DNA from 3 places in the Pseudazoarcus sp. NS36 genome. Region 2 is predicted to be linked to each of the others. Evidence: predicted binding sites of a transcription regulator. Region 2 holds the regulator's gene; each other region holds the start of a gene.
What was found. The regulator sigma-54, encoded in region 2, starts transcription at its own class of promoters, with help from an activator protein. The targets are predictions, from matches to a motif close to TGGCACGCTTNCTGCTNA.

Region 1: a site for sigma-54 is predicted at 2,563-2,580, ahead of glnA (type I glutamate--ammonia ligase). Genes of this name have one in related genera too.
Region 3: a site for sigma-54 is predicted at 1,689-1,706, ahead of AC6H0R_RS04385 (flagellar hook-length control protein FliK). Genes of this name have one in related genera too.

Annotation. Positions count from the first base shown of each region.
Region 1 covers NZ_BAAKJA010000006.1:14,805-19,167, reverse strand. Annotated here, with positions in the region: gene nadA (quinolinate synthase NadA) at 1-668, opposite strand, end outside; gene AC6H0R_RS10375 (rhodanese-like domain-containing protein) at 688-1,140, opposite strand; gene AC6H0R_RS10370 (cation diffusion facilitator family transporter) at 1,194-2,372, shown strand; gene glnA (type I glutamate--ammonia ligase) at 2,641-4,050, shown strand; gene AC6H0R_RS10360 (DUF4124 domain-containing protein) at 4,232-4,363, shown strand, end outside.
Region 2 covers NZ_BAAKJA010000009.1:71,220-75,582, reverse strand. Annotated here, with positions in the region: gene hprK (HPr(Ser) kinase/phosphatase) at 1-550, opposite strand, end outside; gene ptsN (PTS IIA-like nitrogen regulatory protein PtsN) at 519-1,004, opposite strand; gene hpf (ribosome hibernation-promoting factor, HPF/YfiA family) at 1,152-1,481, opposite strand; gene AC6H0R_RS14290 (RNA polymerase factor sigma-54) at 1,508-2,950, opposite strand; gene lptB (LPS export ABC transporter ATP-binding protein) at 2,968-3,690, opposite strand; gene AC6H0R_RS14280 (regulatory protein RecX) at 3,677-4,132, opposite strand; gene recA (recombinase RecA) at 4,132-4,363, opposite strand, start outside.
Region 3 covers NZ_BAAKJA010000002.1:263,763-268,125, reverse strand. Annotated here, with positions in the region: gene AC6H0R_RS04390 (flagellar basal body-associated FliL family protein) at 1-357, opposite strand, end outside; gene AC6H0R_RS04385 (flagellar hook-length control protein FliK) at 448-1,653, opposite strand; gene fliJ (flagellar export protein FliJ) at 1,764-2,219, opposite strand; gene fliI (flagellar protein export ATPase FliI) at 2,305-3,714, opposite strand; gene AC6H0R_RS04370 (flagellar assembly protein FliH) at 3,707-4,363, opposite strand, start outside.

The DNA.
Region 1 (4,363 bases), on a different contig from region 2:
TTCCACAACAGGATCTTCGCCTTGCGAATCTGTTCGTGGGTGAGGCCGCCGTATTCCAGATCAGGGTCCCACACCACCATCTCGTCGGCAGCGATGCCCTTCTTGTGACCGGTCCAGCGCCCCAGGTGCTGGTCCGGAAAGAACAACACCTTCTCGCGCTGCGCGAAGGCCCAGTCGAGAATCTTCGGCGCGTTGGTCGACGTACACACGATGCCGCCGTGCTCGCCGCAGAAGGCCTTCAGGTCAGCCGCGGAGTTGATGTAGGTGACGGGCGTGATGAGCTCATCCGGCGTACCGAGTACCTCCGCCAGCTCACGCCAGCAGCGCTCGACCTTGGCCAGACTGGCCATGTCGGCCATCGAACACCCGGCCGCGAGGTCAGGCAGGATGGCCATCTGCTGCGGCTTCGACAGAATGTCCGCGACTTCGGCCATGAAATGAACGCCGCAGAACACGATGTACTCGGCATCGGTTTGCGAGGCGAGTTTGGCCAGGCGCAGCGAATCGCCGGTGAGGTCGGCGTGGCGATACACATCGGCGCGCTGGTAGTGGTGACACAGCAGCACGGCGCGACTGCCCAGACGGGCGCGCGCGGCGAGGATGCGCTCCTGCGCCTCGTCGTCCTGCAGCTGGTTGAAACGATCAAAGCGGATGATGGCTTGCGTCATGATTTTCCCGGATGCCTGATCAGCCCTGAGTCCAGGGCAAGCCTGCGTGGCGCCAGCCACCGACACGATTGCGCTGGCCGTTGGCGTCGCGATCGCCCTCAAAGCCTTCGAGGATATTGTAGGCTTCGGCATAACCGGACTCGGCGGCCAGCCGTGCTGCCTTGTCCGATCGCCCGCCCGAGCGGCACAGGAACATGACCAGCGCTTCGGAATCCACTTCGCGCTGCAGTTGCTGCGCAAAGACCGGATTGGGAGCGCTGCCCGGATAACTCAGCCACTCGATTTCAACCGCGTCGGGCACGCGCCCTACCCAATCCCACTCCGCCCGCGTACGCACGTCGACGAGTTTCGCGCCCGGCGCATGTTGCAGCACTTCCCAGGCTTCCGTCGGCGTGAGAGCTCCGGCATACGGCAGGCCCAGACGTTCGGCGCGTTCGCGCGCCAGACCGAGGATTTCGTTCAATTTGCCCATGACCGTGATCAGACTAGAATCGAAACCCGCAATTATACGCCGAAGAGCCCACCATGGCCCGTAGCGCCTCCCCCCTGCACCGCACACAGACGCACGAAGGCCAGCGTTCCCGGGGCATTCAGCGCGCAACCCTGGTGGCCATAGGCACCAACATGGCGCTTGCCGTCGGGCAAATCGTGGTCGGTGTATTTGCCAACGCCTTCAGCCTCGTCGCCGACGCTGCGCACACGCTCTCCGACCTGTTCACCGATCTGCTGGTGCTGTTCGCCGGCCGACAGGGGGCCGAGCCGGCCGACGCAGACCATCCCTATGGTCACGGTCGCTTCGAGACCGCTGCAGCGCTGCTGCTTGGCCTGGTGCTGTGCGGCGTTGGGCTGGGCTTCCTGCTCGCATCGGGCAATCGCCTGCAGCACATGGAAGAGGCGCCGGCCCTGCACATGGCCGCGCTGTACATGGCTGTTGCCACACTCTTCGCCAAGGAAGGGCTGTTCCGTTTCACACTGGCCGCAAGCCGCCGCCTGAAGGCCCCGGTGCTTGAAGCCAATGCCTGGCACGCTCGCTCCGACGCAGCATCCTCGCTGGTCGTGGCCGTCGGCATTGGCGGCAGTCTGGCCGGCTACCCATTTCTTGAGCCGCTGGCCGCTGCCCTGGTCGGCTTTCTGATCCTGCGCATCGGTGTGCGGCTGGGCTGGCGCGCCATGCGCGAGCTGATCGACACGGGCCTCCCGGCTGACCAGGTCGCACGCATCCGCAGCACGGTCCGCGCAACGCCGGGCGTCGTCGGCAGTCACGACATGCGCACCCGGCGCATGGCTGACCGCGTGCTGTGCGACACCCACATCATGGTCGATCCCTACATCTCGGTATCCGAAGGCCACCGCATATCGGACAGCGTGCATGCAGCCATCCGCAAAGCCCACCCCGAGGTGCGTGACATCCTCGTACACATCGACCCCGAAGATGACCACCTGCTGCAGAACGCCAGCGCCGGCAAGCTGCCGGACCGCGAGCAGGTCACGCACGTCATCGGCCAGCTCCTGGCCAACGATCAGGCTCAAGCCATCCGGGTGCTGCTGCATTATGTCGGCGGGCGGGTCGAAGCCGAGGTGCTGCTCGATGCCGACAGCGCGATTGACCTGGATACCGATGCACTGAAATGCCGCATCGACGAATGGCTGAAAACGCACCCGGAGTACCGTTCAATCACCTTTTTCGTGCAGCGCGCACCATGATGATGCAAACTATTCCGTGCGATGCATCATCATGGTGCATACGGAGTCCGGCACGGCTCCGGGCTTCATGGATTCGACGCCGCTGGCCGCAAGCGCCATCTTGCGTATCTGCCACAGCAGATTGAGCTTTTGCGAATCCCCGAAACCAACGACATCGGGGACAGCATGACACCGCACTACGCAGGAAATCTGGCACGCAAACTGCTTTGAAGGACGCGGGGAAGTTACAACGCGCCCACCGATTCGCATCTTTTCACCAGGAGTGGATATGAATTCTCAAGAAGTCATGAAGCTGATTCAGGAAAACGAAGTCCGCTTCGTTGACCTCCGTTTCACCGACACCCGCGGCAAGGAACAGCACGTCGGCCTGCCGGTGTCCGCGTTCGAAGAAGAACACTTCGAGCACGGTCACCCGTTCGACGGCTCCTCGATCGCCGGCTGGAAAGGCATCCAGGCTTCGGACATGATCCTGATGCCGGACGCCAGCTCGGCCTACATCGACCCGTTCTATGACGAAACCACGCTGGTGCTGACCTGCGACGTCATCGAGCCGTCCGACGGCAAGGGCTACGACCGCGACCCGCGCTCGATCGCCAAGCGTGCCGAGGCCTATCTGAAGAGCACCGGCATCGGTGACACCGCCTACTTCGGCCCGGAACCCGAATTCTTCATTTTCGACTCGGTCGAGTGGTCGGTCGACATGTCGGGCGTGAGCAGCAAGATCATCTCGGAAGAAGCTGCCTGGTCCACCGCCGACAAGTTCGAAGGCGGCAACACTGGTCACCGTCCGAAGGTCAAGGGCGGTTACTTCCCGGTCCCGCCGGTTGATTCGCTCAACGATATCCGCGCTGCCATGTGCCTGGCGCTCGAGTCGGTCGGCATCCCGGTCGAAGTGCATCACCACGAAGTCGCCAACGCCGGCCAGTGCGAAATCGGCACCAAGTTCAGCACGCTGACCCAGCGCGCCGACTGGACGCAGGCGCTCAAGTACATCGTGCACAACGTGGCCCACCAGTACGGCAAGACCGCCACCTTCATGCCGAAGCCGATCGTTGGCGACAACGGTTCGGGCATGCACGTGCACCAGTCGATCTGGAAAGACGGTCAGAACCTGTTCGCCGGCAACGGCTATGCAGGCCTGAGCGAGACCGCGCTGTACTACATCGGCGGCATCATCAAGCACGCCAAGGCGCTCAACGCCATCACCAACCCGTCGACCAACTCGTACAAGCGCCTCGTGCCGCACTACGAAGCGCCGATCAAGCTGGCCTACTCGGCACGCAACCGTTCTGCTTCGATCCGTATTCCGTACGTCGCTAACCCCAAGGGTCGTCGTATTGAATCGCGCTTCCCGGATCCGGCTGCCAACCCGTACCTGTGCTTCGCCGCGCTGATGATGGCCGGCCTGGACGGCATCCAGAACAAGATCCACCCGGGCGATCCGGCCGACAAGAACCTGTACGACCTGCCGCCGGAAGAAGACGCACAGATCCCGACCGTGTGCTTCAGCCTGGATCAGGCGCTGGCCGAACTGGACAAGGACCGCGAGTTCCTGACCCGTGGCGGCGTGTTCTCCAACGACTTCATCGATGCCTACATCGAGCTCAAGTCCGAGGACGTCAACCGTCTGCGCGTCACGACCCACCCGGTCGAGTTCGACATGTACTACAGCCTGTGATCGTTTCTGCGATTCGGCAGTAAGCAAAAGGGACGGGCATTGCCCGTCCCTTTTTTATGGGTTCTAATCGTCATGCATGTACCGATGCACTCGACCGCAAGCGGCACGCCGGGCCCTCGACGGATGAACCGTTCGGCCAGCGCGCACGTCACAGCAACTGCGGCGAACACACGGAACCCTGATGACCAGAACAGCACTGTTACTGCTCGGCCTGCTGATTTCCACTGCAGCCCAGGCCACCGTCTACAAGTGCGTAGACGATCGCGGTCGGACGACCTACACCAACGACCGTACGCTGGTGCGCGGCTGTCAG
Region 2 (4,363 bases):
AAAACTCGGTGATGTCGTCGGCAACCAGGCCGTGACCGCGCGAGATCAGCTCCAGTGCGAGCTCCGATTTGCCGGTGCCGGAGTCGCCTGTGATCAACACGCCGATGCCCAGCACGTCCATGAACACGCCATGCAGTGACACCCGCTCGGCCAGCTCGCGTGCGATGTGACTGCGCAGCACGTCGATGACGCGCACGGACGGTTCCGGGGTGGTGAAGAGGGCGACATCGTGGGTGCGGCACAGGTCGCGAACGAGCGCGGGCAGTTCGCAGCCATCGGCCACAACAACTGCCGGCGGGCGTGCCGCGAAGACGTCCTGGAAGTGCTGCGTGATGCGATCGAGAGGCTGTTTTCGCGCCCAGGCCTGCTCGGCGCTGCCGATGACCTGCAGCCGTTCGGGGTGAATCAGATTGAGATGGCCGACCAGATCGGCAGCCCAGCTGCCGGGTTCGGTGACCGCGACCGGCCGATCCAGCGCGCCGGTGGCGTGGGAGAGTTGAAGCGCCTCGCCCTGGGCCTCAAACAGCTGCGCGACGCTGATCTGCCGCATGCGGTTCCCAGCCGGTGAACAGTGCGTGGATGGTGGCGCTGTCGGACGCGTCCTGCAGCTGGTCGCGGAAACCGGCGTCACTGAACATCTGCGCCAGTTCGGACAACAGTTGCAGGTGTTGCTCGTTGGCCTGCTCGGGCACCAGCAGCACAAACAGCATGCCCACCGGGCGGCTGTCCGGAGCGTCGAACTGGACGGGCTCGGACAGGCGGATGAAGGCACCAGCGGCTTTCTTCAGGCCCTTGATACGTCCGTGCGGAATCGCGATGCCCTGGCCGAGGCCGGTGGAACCGAGGCGTTCGCGCGCAAACAGGCTGTCGAACACGTCGCTGCGGCCAATGCCCTGGTTGTTCTCGAACAACAGGCCGGCCTGTTCGAATACGCGCTTCTTGCTGCTCGCTTCGAGGTCGATGACGACGTTTTCGGTGGGGAGAAGTTCGGCGATCAGACTCATTTCAGGACTTGCCGCGGGTCGCCGCACAGGATGCGGAGCGCGCGGATGGGCTGGGTTGCGGGGAGTGCGCCGGGCACCGGATGAAGGGCGCGATTATAAACACTCCCCGCGGTAAGTACAGGAACTATTGTGCGCTGCAGCGAGGGATTATTCCTCTTCGGCAGCGGCCTGATGCTTGAGTGCATCGTGGCCGTGATCCTGCACTTTCTGCTTGTGCTTGATGACCTGACGGTCGAGTTTGTCGGCCATGGCATCGATGGCGGCGTACAGGTCGGCGTCCTCGGCTTCGACGAAAAGGTCTTTGCCGCGGACGTGCAGCGTGACCTCGGCCTTCTGTACCAGCTTCTCGACGGAGAGGATGACGTTGATGCTGGTGACGTTGTCGAAGTGCCGGATGACGCGATCGATCTTGCCCGTGACGTGGTCGCGGATGGCCGGGGTGACTTCAACGTGATGTCCGGTGATGTTCAGATTCATGATCGCTCCTCGCGTCGTGAGTGGGGTCAGATCGACTTTCGTTGACTGACGGGTGGAATGTTCAGCGATTCGCGGTACTTGGCGATCGTACGGCGGGCAACGACGATGCCCTGTTGCCCGAGCAGATCCGTGATGCGCGAATCGGAGAGGGGTTTCTTCTTGTCCTCGGCCTCGACCAGCTGGCGGATCAGGGCGCGTATCGCGGTCGACGATGCAGCTCCGCCGGTATCCGTGGAAACATGGCTGCCGAAGAAGTATTTCAGTTCGAACACGCCGCGTGGCGTGGACATGTACTTCTGCGTGGTCACCCGCGAGATGGTCGACTCGTGCAGTTCGAGCTCGTCCGCGATCTCTCGCAGGGTCAGCGGCCGCATTGCCACGTCTCCATATTCAAAGAACTGGCGCTGCTGGTCAACGATTGCCTGCGATACGCGCAGGATGGTGTCGAAGCGCTGCTGCACGTTCTTGATCAGCCAGCGCGCTTCCTGCAGCTGTCCCGCCAGTGCGCCGGCCGATCCGCGGTTTTGTTGCAGGATGCTGGCGTAGAGCTGATTTACGCGCAGTTTCGGCATGGCTTCGCCGTTGAGACTGGCGACCCATCGGTTGCGCAGCTTGCGCACCACCACGTCGGGCACGATGTAGCCGGTGTCGTCGGCGCCGTACTGCAGGCCGGGATGCGGGTTGAGGCTGCAGATCAGTGCCTGCGCCTCGCGCAGTGCGTCCTCGCTGCAGCCGGTGGCGCGGCGGATGCGCACGAAGTTGCGCTCGGCCAGCAATTCGAGGTGTTCGCGCACGATGATCAGGGCAAGGTCGCGCGTTGCGCTGGCCGGCAGCGCGCGCAGTTGAAGCGCCAGACATTCGGACGGCGTGCGCGCCGCGATGCCGGCCGGCTCCAGGCTCTGCACCTGATTCAAGGCAATCTGCAGGTCGTCGAGTTCGATCTCGAAGTCTTCGGGGATGACTTCGATGAGCTCTTCCAGCGACTGGTGCAGGTAACCGTCGTCGTCCAGCGCCTCGATGATGAAGCGTGCCAGCAGGCGGTCGCGGTCACTCATCGGCGACAGGCTGATCTGGCTGTTGAGGTGGTCGCGCAGGCTGATCGAGGCGGCCTGGATGTCCTGGTAGTCGCGGTCGTCCTCGTCGTCACGGCTGCGCGAGCCGCCGCTGCCCCAGTCGCCCGAGGCTTCGGCGAAATCCATCGGCGAGCTGTCGGTTTCGGGGGCGTCTCGCTCGGCCGCTTCCTGCGGGGTGTCGGCGCTGGTCGTGGTTTCGCCGGAGACTTCGCCGCGCGGCGGAGGCGGTGGCGTCTCGTCGCCGTCTTCGCGTTCGAGCAGCGGATTGTCGGCGAGGAAGCGTTCGATCTCCTGATTCAGCTCGATCGTCGACAGTTGCAGCAGCTTGATTGACTGCTGCAACTGCGGTGTCAGCGTGAGGGACTGAGAGAGCTTGAGCTGGAGGGATTGCTTCATCTTGCTGCCGGCAGCATTTACAGCCGGAAATGCTCCCCGAGATAGACCTGACGCACGCGCTCGTCGTCGATGATCTCTTCGGGCTTGCCGCCCGCGAGCACCGTGCCGTCGCTGAGGATGTAGGCGTGGTCGCAGATGCCCAGCGTCTCGCGCACGTTGTGGTCGGTGATCAGCACGCCGATGCCGCGTTCCTTGAGGTAACGGATGATTTTCTGGATGTCGAGCACGGCAATTGGGTCGACGCCGGCAAAGGGTTCGTCGAGCAGGATCAGCCGCGGACTGGTGGCCAAGGCGCGGGCAATCTCGCAGCGTCGGCGCTCGCCGCCCGACAGCGAGACGGCCATGTTGTCGGCCAGGTGGGAGATGCCGAGCTCTTCGAGCAGCTCGCCCAGCCGAAGGTCGATTGCGGCGCGCTCCAGCCCCTGCAACTCGAGCACGGCCCGTACGTTGTCGGCCACGCTGAGGCGGCGGAACACGCTCATTTCCTGCGGCAGGTAAGACATGCCCATGCGCGCGCGGGTGTGGATCGGGTCGTGTGTCAGGTCGTTGCCGTCGAGCCGGATGCTGCCGGCATCACAGCTCACCAGGCCGACGATCATGTAGAAGCAGGTGGTCTTGCCGGCGCCGTTCGGGCCCAGCAGGCCGACGACTTCGCCAGCCCCGACTTCCAGGCTGACATCGCGCACGACTTCGCGCGATTTGTAGCTTTTGCGCAGCCCCGACACTTCAAGAAGACTCATTCGGAACCTCTTTGAGCAACCTTGTGATTACTTCACTGGAAAATCCGCGGCTCTGCAGGAACCGCGCCTGACGCGCCCATTCCCTGCGGTCTGCGGCGACGCTGCCGAACTTCGCAACCCATACTGCGCGAGCGCGCTCCATGTCGCCGTCCAGCTCGCCGTGGGTCAGAGCTTCGGCCACCGTATCGGCGTCCACACCCCGCCGTGCCAGTTCCATCTTGAGCCGTGCCGTGCCGAAACGCCCGGCTTTGCTCCGCACCCACATTTCGGCGAAGCGCTGGTCTGACTGCAGGCCCAGTTCGGCCATGCGATCAAGCGTGGCGTGTACTTCCTCGGGGGTGCCGAGCGCGGCCAGCTTGCGTTCGAGCTCGGCGCGCGAATGATCGCGCATCGCAAGCAGGCGGAGGGCTTTCTGACGCAGCCGGTCCGCCGCTTCCGTCATCAGGCTTCCGTTGCGGGGGAGGCCTCGACCGTCGCCATTTCCTTCATGCCGAGCGCGGCGCGCACCTTGTTCTCGATCTCGCGCGAGAGCTGCGGATTGGCTTTCAGGAATTCGCGCACGTTGTCCTTGCCCTGGCCGATCTTGTCGCCGTTGTAGGCATACCAGGCGCCGGACTTGTCGACGATTTTGTGCTCCACGCCGAGGTCAATGACCTCGCCTTCGCGCGAAATG
Region 3 (4,363 bases), on a different contig from region 2:
GTTCTTCAGCGCGTCGCCCGTCTTGGCACTGTCGACCCGCACGGCCATGATCACCTGCAGATAGCGTTCGCCGCCTTCAGGCTGGAGATTCACCACGAAGGCATCCAGCGGCACGAAGACCGGCGGGCGGGAAAGATCAACGGTTTGGGCGGCCTGCACTGGTTCGGCTCCCTCTTCACCCGAGCTGAGCTCGTTTTTCTTCTGCAGCAGCAACCACACCACCACGCCACCGCCGATCAGCGCCAATACGACGACGATCAGGATCAGACGCTTGAGCTTGCTGCCCAGGCCTGAGGAGCGTGCAGCAGGCTCTTCGTTCTGCATGCTTTCCATTTCGGGCGGTTTTGCGGTGGCCATTCAGTTCTCCGGTCGATTCTCGATGATTATGCTCGATCCCGGATGGCTGAAACGCCCGAATAAAAGGTGTGGTCGGCTTCAATTCGCGCTTCAGGCAAAGGTGTCGATGACACCGTTGCCGCTCCTTACCCACGAACTCGTTGCCGGTGCAGCGGCTACCCCGGACGTGCCGGCTTCACCACCGGCATGCCGGCCCCAGCCGCCACGTTGCTCGTTGCCGCCGCCGTCATGCGCACGCTGGTCTCCCGAAGTGCTGACATTGGTCTGGCCGAGGTTGATGCCGGCCTGCTGCAAAACTTCACGCAGGCGGGGCATGGCCTGTTCGAGCGCGTCGCGGGCGGCTTGCGTGGCCGCGACGAAGTGGGCAGTGGTCTGTTCGCCATTCACCTGGATCGAAACACCGAGTTTACCGAGACTTGGCGGAGTCAGCACGAGTTCCGCCTTGCTCTCGTTTCGACCGAGCATCCACGACACCTGATTGCCGATCTCGGTGGCCCAGCCGCGCTGGTTCGCCGGGGTGGTGACCTGCAATTGGGTCAGTTGCTGAATCTGCTGGCTCGCTTCGCCGCGCGCGGCAAAGGGCAGGCCGGCGCCCTGTAGTCCGGGGCTGGCTTCACCGCGCAAGCCGGCCAGCACCTGATCGGCAAAACTGCGGCCCGGGGCGGACTGGGTGGCCAGGGTCACGGCTTGCTGAATGGTGTTGTCGCGGCTGGATACGGCAATCGGCAGTTCCCCGCTGTCCTTGCCGGAGGTGCCGGGCAGGCTGAACTGGGGTGTGTTGCCGTGTGCCGCGTTGCCGCCCTTGCCTTTGCCGGCGTCGGCCGTCAGCGGGCCGACCGTGACAGCAGGGGCGTCGCCGTCGATCCGCGCGGCGCTGCGGCCGGTGGCCACGGCAAGTGCGGCAAGGATGGCGGCAATCTCTGCCGGTACGGCGGCAGGGGTTTCCTCTTCGGTGGCCGCTTGCTTGCCGCCTTGTTCGGCCGGCGCATCGCTCTTTGCGGTAGCTTCGGCCTCGCGGTTCGGCGCGGTTTCGGCCGGACGCTCGGCCGTCGTTTCCTGCGGCTGCTCAGCGTTCTGCTGCCGGCCTTCCTGCGGTCGGGCCGACTCGCTGCTGCGCTCGTTCTGGCGTGGCTGCGCGGATCGGGCGGGTTCCTGGCGTTCCGGTTCGCGGACGCGGTCGAGCGTTGCCTCAAAACTGGCATTGCCCGAAGGCTCCGGATTCGGCGTGGCCTGGAATAGCGCCGCCGGGTTCAGATCGGGCCTGGTGGCCCCGGCATGAATGGAAGTGTGTGCCATGTGCTCTGCTTCCTGGTTGATTCGTTCAACCGGATAGAGCAATCGGCGTGCCAGTTCGGGAGTGTGTGCTGCGATCGCGCCTGCTGCGGGCGGATGCCCGCATTACGCGGTCATTGATCGTCGGACGGTTCGCGCCGTGCGTAGCGGTTGGTGGTGTGTTCATCCGAAGCGCGTTGTTCAAGCTTGTTGAACTGCTGCTGTTCGCGTTCGAGGTGACGCTCGTGCAGGGTGTCGAAGGCCTTCAGGCGGTTGCGCTGGTTGACCCAGGCCTCCTTGCCGGCCGTGGTGCGGCGTTGGGACTGGTCGAGCAGGCTGCGCTGGATGTCGATGGCTTCGTCGATGCGTGCCATGAAGGCGCCGTAGTTGCGCAGCGTTTCCACGCCGAGTCCGTCGCTGACGGCATTGCGGAAGCGTTCGATGTATTCGCTGCGGTACTCCTGCAGCAGCTCGAGCTTGCGCGAGCCCTCCTGTTCATGCGCGATCAGTTTCCCGAGCTCGCCGGTAGCGGTCTCGAGGTGGCTGCGCGATTGATCCAGCAGGGGTTGGAGTACGAAGGGTCGGGACATGAGGTGCAATCAGTGCGCCAGCGTTGAAAGTCGTCGGCTACGAGTCAGTCTAATCCGCGCGCTGGCAATGTGCCATCGCCGGTCCTTACACCCCGGCGAGTTCCGGGAACAGGGCGGTGAGGCGGTCGCCGGCGCTCTTGAAGCTGTCCTGCTCGTCGATACGTTGCTGCAGATAGGCTTCCAGTCCGGGGTACATCGCCACGGCCTGGTCCAGCGTCGGATCGGCGCCGGGCTGGTAGGCGCCGACCGCGATCAGGTCGTGCGAGCGCTGATAGCGCGCGAACAGCTGTTTGAAGCGGCGTACGCGTGCCATGTGCGAATCAGGCACGAGGTTATGCATCACGCGCGAGATGGATTGCTCGATATCGATGGCCGGGTAGTGGCCCTGATCGGCCAGCGAGCGCGACAGCACGATGTGACCGTCGAGAATCGCGCGTGCGGAGTCCGCAATCGGGTCCTGCTGATCGTCGCCTTCGGCTAGCACGGTGTAGAAGGCCGTGATCGAACCGCCGCCCTCCGAGCCGTTGCCGGCGCGCTCGACCAGCGCCGGCAGGCGTGCAAACACGCTTGGCGGGTAGCCGCGCGTGACCGGAGGCTCGCCTACTGCCAGCGCGATTTCGCGCTGGGCCATGGCGTAGCGCGTGAGTGAATCCATGATCAGCAGAACCTGCTTGCCCTGATCGCGGAAGTGTTCGGCAATCGAGGTGGCGTAGGCCGCACCCTGCAGCCGCATCAGCGGGCTCGTGTCGGCCGGGGCAGCAACCACCACCGAGCGCGCCAGCCCTTTCTTGCCGAGGTTTTCCTCGATGAATTCCTTGACCTCGCGGCCGCGTTCGCCGATCAGGCCGACCACGATCACGTCGGCCACCGTGTAGCGCGCCATCATGCCGATCAGTACCGACTTGCCGACGCCAGAGCCGGCGAACAGGCCGATACGCTGGCCGCGGCCGACGGTGAGCAGCGAGTTGATGGCGCGGATGCCGACATCCAGCACGTTGCGGATCGGCGCGCGCGACAGCGGGTTGTATGAGCGACCCTGCAGCGAACGGGTGGTGTCGGCAGCAATGGCGCCGAGGCCGTCCAGCGGCCGGCCGGCGCCGTCGACGACGCGGCCGAGCAAGCCGTTGCCCACCGGCAGCCGCTTGGCGCGATCTGCGTTGCGGCGATGCACCGGTGAATTGCCGGTCAGCGAAACCGGCGGTGGCCCGACCTCGACCGGCCGCACCGGGGCGCCCGGGGCCAGACCCTGCACGTCATCGGTCGGCATCATGTACAGCCGGTCACCGTGAAAGCCGACTACCTCGGCTTCAACGGTGCCGCCGCCGAGTGCCTCGATCTCGCAACTGGCGCCGAGCGGCAGCTTGATGCCGGCCGCTTCCATGACCAGACCGTTGATGCGCGTCAGGCGGCCCGAAACGCGGATCGGGTCGATGGCGCCGACGCGGTCGGTGTGTTGTGACAGGAACTTGCGCCAGACGGCGGTGTGGTCACGCATCGTCTTCTGCCGCGCTTTGTTCGCCTCGGCCGATGCCTGCGAGTACGCGCTCCCAGCGCGTCGGCAGGGTGGCGTCGATGTCGCAACCGGTGGCTTCCAGACGGCAGCCGCCGCGCGCCACGGCGGCGTCCTCGATGAGGTGGTGATGGCCGGTTTCGAGCTGGTCGTCGAGGTGCGTGCGCACCAGCTTCACGTCCTCGGGGTTGAGATGGATGCGCACCTTGCCCTGCGGCACCTGTTGCAGCGCTTCGCGAACCACCGCGACCACGGTCTCGGGTGTGGCTTCCAAGGTGTCACCGACCATCTGGCGCGCCAGCGCGATGGCCAGCGTGGCGATTTCCTCGGCGACGTCGCCGCCGAGCTGGTCGAGTGCCCCGTCCATGGCGCGTACCAGCCGCGTGAGCTGGGCGGCTTCCGTCTGGGCTTTCTTCATGCCCTCGTCGAAGCCGGCCTTTTGGCCGTCGCTGCGGGCCTGCTCGTACATGGTTTCGATTTCTTCCGCGGTCGGCAGCTTGACCGGGGGCTCCGTGGGCTCCGGGGGCGCTGGCGTTTCGGCCGCCTTGGCTGCTTCGGGCGGTGCCGCCGTGGCTTCTTCGGCGGGCGGCTCTTCCTCGTTGTCGAAGGAGGGCGGTGTCCAGCGCTGATAGGC